3 regions of the Terribacillus saccharophilus genome follow, and region 2 is predicted to be linked to each of the others. Evidence: riboswitches for the same ligand, from Rfam matches in the RefSeq annotation. Region 2 holds a riboswitch; each other region holds the start of a gene.
What was found. Region 2 has a riboswitch for S-adenosylmethionine ahead of GZ22_RS16570 (methionine ABC transporter ATP-binding protein). Riboswitches for the same ligand answer to the same signal wherever they lie in the genome.

Region 1 (3,279 bases), 430 kb from region 2:
GAGCTTTATCATATTCATGGAGCAGCTCACCTGCTGGTCCGAAGACAAGCATCGTATTATAAACACCAGTATCGGTCTGCTTGGCGATGGAACCAGCGATAATATATTTTTGATGTGTTTTAGCTAGTCTGCTGATAAAGCGCTTTGTCGTTTCTCCCTCGGTATCACTTATATTATCGAGTCTTGTCAGGTCATAGCCGGTTGTCCAAAGCTCAGGCAGCACGAGGACATCGGCCTTTTCCTGTGCCTCATTTATTAACTCTTCCACTTTTCTGTAATTGGCTTCCGGGTCACCAAAAACGATATCATGCTGAATCAAAGCGAGTTTCATTGGGTCACTCCCTTATTCGCCGCAACGAATGTCTCAACACTTCGCATGGCTTCGACTACTTTTTCTGAATCGGATACATGCATGAAATGAATGGATTCACCTGGAGCGACAGCGCCGTCTGCGGCAATTTTCATCACCTTGTCCAAATCTTCTTTTACACCAAGTTCTTTAAGTACAGTTGGTAGTCCGAGTTTTTGATAAATCGGAAGCAAAGTGCGGATCTCTTCGAATTTCTCTTCCAGTGCAAGCTGAACAAGGATACCATAAGCTACTTTGTTTCCGTGCAGCTGCTCATGTGTTTCGGCAAGTCTTGTCAGTCCGTTATGAATGGAATGTGCGCCAGCAATTCGGCCATATTCATCACCGAAACCGCCAACCATACCGCCAGCCATAATGATCGTTTCTGCAACGCGGAGAAATGCACTGTCAGCACGTTTGCTTTGCAATGAACAAATAGCAGCATCTCCTTCGGCAATAAGGATATCCCGGCATAACTTCGCTGCGTTACGGGATATTTGGACAGCAAGCGGCTGATCAGTCATGTTTTCGGTAAGTGCATCCGCTTCGTACCACTTGGCCAATGTATCGCCAATTCCGGCAATTAGATAAGGCGCAGGTGTCGTAAGCAGAAGCTTCGGCTCGACTAGCAGCATAAATGCGCTGCGTGGGAATACGGTATATTCAACGAAATTACCTGCTTCATCATAAAAAACGCTAAGCGAAGCCCATGGAGAGCAGTTAGAAACAATTGTCGGAATTAAGATGACTGGAAGACCTGCATCATTAGCAGCGGCTTTGGCAGTATCCAACACTTTTCCGCCGCCAACACCGATTATGAATTGAGCAGCTTCGTCAGCTGCGATACCTGCAAGTCTCGCTGCTTCTGCATGTGTGCACTGGCCGTTATAAGCTACGCGTTTCACTGGCAAATCGATCGGATCCAAGAATGGGGAAGCAGCTTTCCAAGAAGCATCTCCGTGAATAAGCAACCCATTGGTCCAATTCAATTCCGAAAGCTTCGCTGGAAGGCTTTCCAATATATTATCCTCACAAACGTAATAATTCGGAGCGCCTTTTATGTTGATGGTCATGTTGTCACCTCATTGATTTTTTACATAAAAAAACTCTTCCAAGCGTATCTGGAAGAGGGAAAGGCCAATGTTATCCGTCCCCTTATCCCTCAGCATCTCGCTGTTGGAATTAGCACCGTGTGCAAATGCACCGGTTGCCGGGCTTCATAGGGCCAATTCCCTCCGCCTTCTCTTGATAAGAGTGTGTGATTCATGTATGATTTGTTCATTATCGCATTCTATTTCCAACACTGTCAAGATTGGTAATAGTCAGAATAGGAAGTGCGACACAACAGGAGAGTGAGTAAGATGGATTTTCCGTTTTCGGATGCATTAAAGCGATTGCCGGAGCAGTTTTTTGCCGGCTTAGTACATAAAGTAGGTTTACTTGAAAAAGAGGGGCACGATATCATCAAGCTAGGACAGGGGAACCCTGATCTGCCGACGCCGCAGCATATCGTTGAGAAACTAAAGGAAGCTTCTGATAATCCGGCTTATCATAAATATTCACCTTTCAGAGGGTTTGATTTTCTCAAACAGGCAGTCTGTGATTTTTATGATCGGGAATACGGTGTGAAATTAGATCCCACAACAGAAGTGGCCATCATGTTCGGCTCTAAAACAGGTTTGGTGGAAATCAGCCAATGTCTGTTGAACCCAGGTGACTTAGCACTGCTTCCGGATCCCGGGTATCCCGATTATATGTCCGGCATCGAACTGGCACAAGCACGGACATCGCTCATGCCATTAACAGCTGAGAATGACTTCCTGCCTGATTATGATGCTATATCTGATAGTGATCTAGAAGAAGCAAAGCTAATGTTCTTGAACTATCCGAACAATCCGACTGCTGCAACAGCAGATCAGAAGTTCTTCGATAAAACAGTGGAACTGGCGAAAGAGCATAAATTCTGTGTGCTGCATGATTTTGCTTACGGTGCACTTGGATTTGACGGAGAAAAACCACAGAGCTTCCTGCAATCAGAAGGCAGCAAAGAAGTCGGCATTGAAATGTACACCTTATCCAAAACGTATAATATGGCCGGCTGGCGCATTGCCTTTGCAGTTGGTAATGCATCTGTGATCGAAAGCATCAATCTGATCCAGGACCATGTTTATGTAAGTTTGTTTGGCGGTATGCAAGAGGCTGCTGCTTATGCCCTGACAACGGATCAGACATGCGTGGAGGAATTGGTTCATACGTATGAAAGCAGAAGAGATGCTTTCATCGGTCATTTACGCGCTATCGGCTGGGATGTACCAGAACCAAAAGGAACCTTCTTCGTTTGGCTGCCAGTTCCCCGTGGTTACACATCTGAGGAATTCGCTGATTTGCTGCTCGAAAAGGCACATGTTGCAGTCGCACCGGGTAATGGTTTTGGAGAATATGGAGAAGGATACGTTCGTGCAGGATTGTTGGATACAGAAGAAAGATTATTGGAAGCAGCGATGCGAATCGAAAAGCTTGGTATCTTCTCAAAAGCATAAGAAAGAGCCAGTCCCGAGTGGGACTGGCTCTTTTGTCTGTTAGGTTGACACTGCGCAGCGATTTGGGCCGGATTCGATATCGGCTTCGTCTGTGCTGTCAATGACGGCTTTTCCTTGATTTGTTTCTCGGATCAGCTGGTAACTATTCGGCTGCTGGGCAGGTATACTATCCAAAACGGAGGAAGCAAATTCGCCAGCATCTTGCAGCTGCAGTCTTGGATTATTTCTGTATAGATCCTCCATACGTGCTTGGACTGTGCCATCCGTTCCGATCTCTGCCAGCTCGGAAAAATGGGAAGGAAGGACAATCAAATCCAGCGATAAGAAAGGGTATTTTTCATATAAAGTGTTGTGAAGATCCTGTACCCATTGCTCTGCTTGACCAGCTAA
Region 2 (3,279 bases):
TCGTACCGACGATAAAATCGGTAAACGGGAATAGAAGTAAGATAAGGATGATGAACGGAATCGCCCGGAATATGTTTACAACCGCCGCTACAATACCGTAGACAACTTTATTTTCCCAAAGCTTGCCCTTACTAGTCAGGTAAAGCAAAAGGCCTAGGATAATACCGATGATGAAAGTACCGATCAAGGAAAGGATCGTCATATAGAATGTCTCATAGATGGCTGTGTTCAAATCTGCAATATCTACATTCGGAAACCACTTCTCAAACAAGTTCCTGCACCTCCGCTTTCACGTTCGCTCCGCGGATGAAGTCCAGTGCCTTCTCCACTTCCGATTCATTACCCACCAGCTGTAAGAACAGGTTTCCTACTGCTCCGGTTTGTGTCTGCAATACACTGCCCTGCAGGATGTTGATATCAACATCGAATTGTTTAGCAGTCTGACTGACAACTGTTTGATTCACGTTTTCTCCAGAGAAGGAAAGCTTCACGATTGTGCCTGTACCTTCTTTTACTACTGCAGCCGATAAGGAATTATACTGTTCGCTTCCATCCAGCTGCTGAACGAAGCGTTTCGTGATAGCTTGCTGCGGGTCCTGGAATACATGCGCTGCATCGCCTTGTTCTACAACTTTTCCGGTATCCATAACAGCTACACGGTGGCAAATTTTTCGGATAACATTCATCTCATGTGTAATCAATACGATAGTCAGTCCGAGGCGTTTGTTAATGTCCACGAGCAAGTCAAGGATAGAGTCAGTAGTTTCCGGATCCAGCGCAGATGTTGCTTCATCACAAAGCAGAACTTTCGGATCGTTGGCCAATGCCCTTGCAATGCCGACACGCTGTTTCTGTCCGCCGCTCAGCTGAGATGGATACGCATTTTCGCGCCCTTTTAGTCCGACTAGCTCAATCAGACGATCAACTTTTTCTTTTCTTTCTTTTTTCGGTACACCTGCGATTTCCAATGGAAAAGCAATATTTTGATGTACAGTACGGGACCATAGCAGATTGAAGTGCTGGAAGATCATCCCGATTTCTTGTCTGGCTAGACGAAGTTCGTTTTTACGCTGTTTAACGATATCCTTGCCATTGATTATTATTTCACCAGCTGTCGGTTCTTCTAAGCGGTTTAAAAGGCGAACAAAAGTACTTTTTCCAGCACCGCTGTAACCAATCACGCCGAAAATCTCACCTGACTCAATTGTAAGATTAAGCTCATCGACTGCTGTAATATTCTGTTTTTTTGTGCGATATATCTTGGAGAGGTTTTTGATGGTGATCAATATCCGCTCCTCCTTCCTCGTGTTGCTTTATAAGCATAAAAAAGCGCCTTTTTGTTCTGAGAACAAAAAGACGCAGTTGCGTTCGATAATTGTTCTCTCATCTGTACAGGTTTCCCTGCAGGAATTGGCACCATACAGGAAAACCTGTGGTTGCCGGGCTTCATCGGGCCAGTCCCTCCGCCACTCTTGATAAGAGTTTGGTATATGATTGCTAAAAGGAGTTTAGCATCTAGTCAATATTCTTGTCAACATATTTCACAGACTTCCTTTACCTCCCAGAAATAGAAGGGCCTCTACAAGCAGAATATGCTGATAATCGCCGTCCACTACTTGCTGCTTGCGGATACTGCGAAGCTGTACCTCACCATCAAGAAGCTCCTGCAGTGTCTGCTCATCGGTACGTATATGTAAAATACCATAAGGCTTAGAAGCTGGGGTCGTGAGGCTGCTTCTATCTATATGCAAATCGAAGTGTGCATCTCCCCATTCAATGAAGACCTTGAGCCGCTTATCATTACATAAAGGCAGCAGATCCTCTCTTACCTCGATCTGATGCTTGAGCTTTGTCAGTTTTTCGATGATCATCCGCCATTCCCCCCTACACTGTATTTGGCTCTTCTTGTTCTGATTTCCTGCAAGAAAAAACAGCTTTCCAGATTGGAAAGCTGTTTTATTCGCTCAGCGTCTTCGCCAGCATATGCTGAACGGAATGAAACGCATATATTTTTTCCTGAACTTCTCCCTGTTTGAAGGTAATGAGACAAGGTACACTTTCAATCTTATTCTCCTGCATAAAATCAGGAAAAAGAGAGGCGTTCAGTTTGTGATAATATTCCTGGCCTGTCACGGCCTCCACTGCAAGGAGCATTTTTTCTGCAAGCTGACATGTACCGCAAAAAGGCGTGTGTACAAATATTCTTGCTTGCTCCTGTTGTGTGACTGTCTGGACCTCGGTTTTAATAACGTTGATATTCATCCCTTCTTTCTTCAGACGAGGAAGAATGGATGCACCATGATACTTCTGCTAAGCAGGGCTGTGGCCAATTCAGGGGCCGGGGTCGCCGCTACCTCTCGATAGGTTCTGTCTACGTAAATATGCTGGGCATGCGGCAGCTCTCGTGCTAACTGTTTTCGCAGCTTATGACCAGCGCTATCCTCATCCACCATAATATATACTTGCTTGTGATCCAAGTCATAGTCATACAACAGCTGTTCCAGCCGCTCGATGCCCAATGTGCCATTGGTGCAGATGATCGTCACTTCCTCATCGATGATCTTCCTTATCTGCTCTTTGTCCGAGCGTCCTTCTACAATAATGACTTTTTCTTCATCACCCATACTGGCATCACCTATTCTGATCGATATTTGATTGCTTCCTTGCCCGTGCCCCGATAAAGGCTTAGCAACGAACGCTTGCCATAGTATATGAAAAGAGACCGCTGCCCTTGCTAACAGATATCAACAAGGACCCAAAAAATTAATCCTCTTTAATCCGTCCTTCGTAATCTTCTACAGATAGCAAGCTTTCATAAGCTGCATCGTCATCTGCTTCCACTACAATCATCCATGCTTTCTCGTATGGGGATTCATTTACGAATTCAGGGCTGTCGTCTAAATCATCGTTCACAGCTACGACTTTTCCGCTGATCGGAGCATACAGCTCGGACACTGTTTTTACAGATTCAACGCTTCCGAATGGCTCGTCTGCTTTCAGTTCGTCACCGACGGACGGAAGTTCCACGAATACGATGTCTCCGAGTTCATCCTGGGCGAAGTCGGTAATACCGATTCGGTACTGATTGCCATCTTCTTTTTTAATCCATTCATGTTCCTCAGTGTAACGTAGATCTTTCGGTAAGTTGCTCATTTTTATTCCTCCACCTATTTTCTACAAGAATAGCTAACATATTTACTATAAGAGGTAATAGATAAAATTACCACTGTTTCAGCTTAATTCGAAGCAGTTACAGTCTCATATGCTTCTGGCTTGAAA
Region 3 (3,279 bases), 1.4 Mb from region 2:
CACTACATTGTATAAGGTCTTGCTATAAAAATCAAGTCATAAAGTGAGACAATCAAATGGACAAGAAGAACAGTGAGAGAATTACATGGCTCTTCTTGAATTTACTGTTATTAAACAACAACCTACAGCAAACTTTTAGTTTTGCTTAGCTTTCGGATATCCAATGAGAATAGCGATAACTCCGCAGATTCCTACTAGAATTGGATAAATACAGTATGGGATTATACTGATCGGAGATATTCCTGCTACAGTGGCGGCTGCTAAAAATTGGGCGCCATATGGCAACAGACCTTGGATAGAGCTAGAAAAAAGATCTAATATACTAGCTGATTTTTTTGGCTCAATACCATATTTATCAGCAATATTTTTAGCAAGTGGTCCAGTAATCAGTATAGATATCGTGTTATTAGCAGTTGATAGATCTGTAAGACTAACTAGACCTGCTATGCTAAATTCAGCCCCTCTTTTGGATTTAATTCTTCGAGTTGCGAGTTGAAGAAGAAAGTCAATTCCTCCATTAAATTTAATAACCTCAACCATTCCAGCTATTAATATTGCCAGGAAGGCAATTTCATACATGCCGGCCATTCCATCTCCAATTTGTTGAATCAAACTCAGGAAGTGATAGCTTCCATCCAACAATCCAACAGCACCAGCAAGTACAATTCCCAAAACCAAAACAAGGAATACATTTATACCAATTAATGCAAAAACAATAACTAAAATATAGGGTATGATTTTGATCCAACTATAGCTTAAGTGTTCAACTTGTCCAGATTCTCCTAATGTTAAAAAGCCTAAGATAATACATGTTACAATGGCTGCTGGTAACACAATCCAGAAGTTAACTTTAAATTTATCCTTCATCTCTGCGCCTTGTGTTCGAACCGCAGTTATTGTTGTATCCGAAATAAACGATAAGTTATCTCCAAACATAGAACCACCAACAATAGCCCCCATTACTAACGCCATAGAAAAATCGGTCTGTTCGCTAATTCCAACACCAATTGGTGCCAATGCAACTATCGTTCCTACCGATGTACCCATTGACAACGAAATAAAGCAAGCTATTACAAATAAACCTACAACGAGAAGATTTTGAGGTATTAGTGATAAAGTGAGGTTAACAGTAGATTCTACCGCCCCCATACCTTTTGCAACCTCAGAAAATGCTCCCGCTAAAAGAAATATAACAACCATCAACATTACATTTGGATTTCCTGCACCTTTGGTGAAAATATCTACCTTTTTAGTGAGCGATTCTTTTCTATTCATCGCCAAAGCTACACCTGCTGAAATTGTAATAGCTACTATGACAGGGAAGGTATAGAAATCACCTGTAATAATTCCTGATCCAATAAATAAAATTAGAAAAACAACAAATGGGATCAGAGCCCATGGATTTGCCTTCTTCATTGTTCCACCTCTTTTGATATTTACTGCAAAAAAACCTCTTCTTATATTAATTAAGAAGAGGTTTTATAACTATAAAACACTCTTCTTATCTATCAAGCCTCAGCTTTCTGGATTTGGCACAGCAACTTAAAGAATTAAGTTCCGCTGCCGAGATTTCGCGGGGCCAGTCCCTCCATCTCTCTTGATAAGAAGATAATATATTTTTTGGCGCAATAAAGAGGATTATACACACTGCCCATATCTTTATCAACTGATTTTTTGATTTGTATTATTTTATTAATCTATCATAATACCATCCATCATTCGAAGATTGGTGACACCTCAATTATCTGGTTTACTCGTAACACAGAAAAAGTATAATGATAGTGAGATGAACAAATTACAGAAATTGGAGGGATTAAAGTGGCGAAACCAACGCTTTTAGAAGAAAAATTTGAAAGTAAAGAATTGAATAGTTTACTCCAATGGCGTGTTGAACCTCAAAAATGGTTTATTGATACACAGAGCTCTCAATTAGTTTTAAACACTGATCCGAAAACAGATTTCTGGCAAAAGACACATTATGGATTCGAAAATGATAACGGGCATTTTCTTTATATGAAAACCGAAAAGAATTTTAGAATGACCACTAAGGTGAAGGCACAGCCAAATGCAAAGTATGACCATGCAGGGTTGATGATTCGCTATTCAAAGGATGTATGGGTGAAAACTTCTTTAGAATATATAACTAATAGTTTGAGTAAGTTAGGCGTCGTAGTTACAAACCAGGGATTTTCTGATTGGTCAACACAATATGTACAGGATAAAGATATCGACTTATACTTTCGTATATCCAGGATTGCTCAAAACTGTTATATCGATTTCTCATGGGATGGCGAAGAATGGATGCAAATGCGAATTGCTCATTTGGACATTCCGGATGACTCCCCTATTTCAGCTGGATTATTTGCTTGCAGCCCTCAAGGAAAGGATCAAACAGTACGTTTTGATTTTCTTACTATTGAAGAACTATCTTCTGATCCAAACGAAGCTTACTTATAATCGAAACAAATTGTATTCTCATCCTGCTGCCAAATGGCAGCTTTTTTTCGTCCACGAACTTACAGCATCTATGAGAATCGTAGAGCCTTGCCATTTACAAGAAGATGCACTTCTATTATAGTTATTACAGAGTTTATATATCTTTAATTAAAGGAGATGCTAAGATGAATCAAAAATCACAAAAGAAAATCAACAACTTAGAAAATATAGAGAGAGTTCCAGCAGATAAATTATTTGAGCTAATACCTATTAAGAAAGACGACAGCGTTCTGGATCTTGGAGCTGGTACTGGTTATATTTCTCTTTCTATTGCTGATCGTGTGAAAACGGTATTCGCCTTCGATTATGATGAAGATATCCTTAAACACTTGGACACAGTAGCAGAGGAAAGAGATATTACTAACATTAAAACTGTTGCAGGAAACTTTAAAGATATTCCATTAGAAGATCATAATATTGATATAGCTATTGCTTCGATTTCTTTGCATGAAGTTCAGCCCCTTGCAACAGCTTTGAAAGAGATTCACAGAACCTTGAAACACAAAGGCTTGTTCTTATGTATTGAATTAGAAAAGACTGAAGCTTCGACTGGACCGAGAGTTTCTTCTGAAGATATGGAAACTGAAATCCTTGATGCTGGCTTCTCTGTAGTTGATAAAATTTATCCGTCAACTAAAATTGCAAATCAGCCTGTTTATATTATCCTCGCTCAAAAAAGTAAATAAATAAGAACGCAAAGACCGTTACTAGAGCGACTTTTAAAACTAAAGAGAGTAAAAAAGACAGCAATTATTTTAATACGCTGTCTTTTTCACTCTATGT

Region 1: it holds a riboswitch for S-adenosylmethionine, as region 2 does, so the genes downstream of both, GZ22_RS01445 (iron-containing alcohol dehydrogenase family protein) here and GZ22_RS16570 (methionine ABC transporter ATP-binding protein) in region 2, are expected to answer to the same signal.
Region 3: it holds a riboswitch for S-adenosylmethionine, as region 2 does, so the genes downstream of both, GZ22_RS09690 (Na+/H+ antiporter NhaC family protein) here and GZ22_RS16570 (methionine ABC transporter ATP-binding protein) in region 2, are expected to answer to the same signal.

Annotation. Positions count from the first base shown of each region.
Region 1 is NZ_CP008876.1:277,066-280,344, forward strand. It holds gene GZ22_RS01440 (carbon-nitrogen family hydrolase) at 1-331, opposite strand, end outside; gene GZ22_RS01445 (iron-containing alcohol dehydrogenase family protein) at 328-1,422, opposite strand; SAM riboswitch class I at 1,502-1,604, opposite strand; gene GZ22_RS01450 (pyridoxal phosphate-dependent aminotransferase) at 1,711-2,889, shown strand; gene GZ22_RS01455 (MBL fold metallo-hydrolase) at 2,929-3,279, opposite strand, start outside.
Region 2 is NZ_CP008876.1:3,332,149-3,335,427, reverse strand. It holds gene GZ22_RS16575 (methionine ABC transporter permease) at 1-271, opposite strand, end outside; gene GZ22_RS16570 (methionine ABC transporter ATP-binding protein) at 264-1,286, opposite strand; SAM riboswitch class I at 1,381-1,482, opposite strand; gene GZ22_RS16565 (hypothetical protein) at 1,542-1,871, opposite strand; gene GZ22_RS16560 (thioredoxin family protein) at 1,957-2,262, opposite strand; gene GZ22_RS16555 (ribonuclease M5) at 2,274-2,624, opposite strand; gene gcvH (glycine cleavage system protein GcvH) at 2,764-3,153, opposite strand; gene GZ22_RS16545 (arsenate reductase family protein) at 3,237-3,279, opposite strand, start outside.
Region 3 is NZ_CP008876.1:1,901,343-1,904,621, forward strand. It holds gene GZ22_RS09690 (Na+/H+ antiporter NhaC family protein) at 136-1,416, opposite strand; SAM riboswitch class I at 1,499-1,607, opposite strand; gene GZ22_RS09695 (DUF1349 domain-containing protein) at 1,819-2,457, shown strand; gene GZ22_RS09700 (class I SAM-dependent methyltransferase) at 2,622-3,182, shown strand.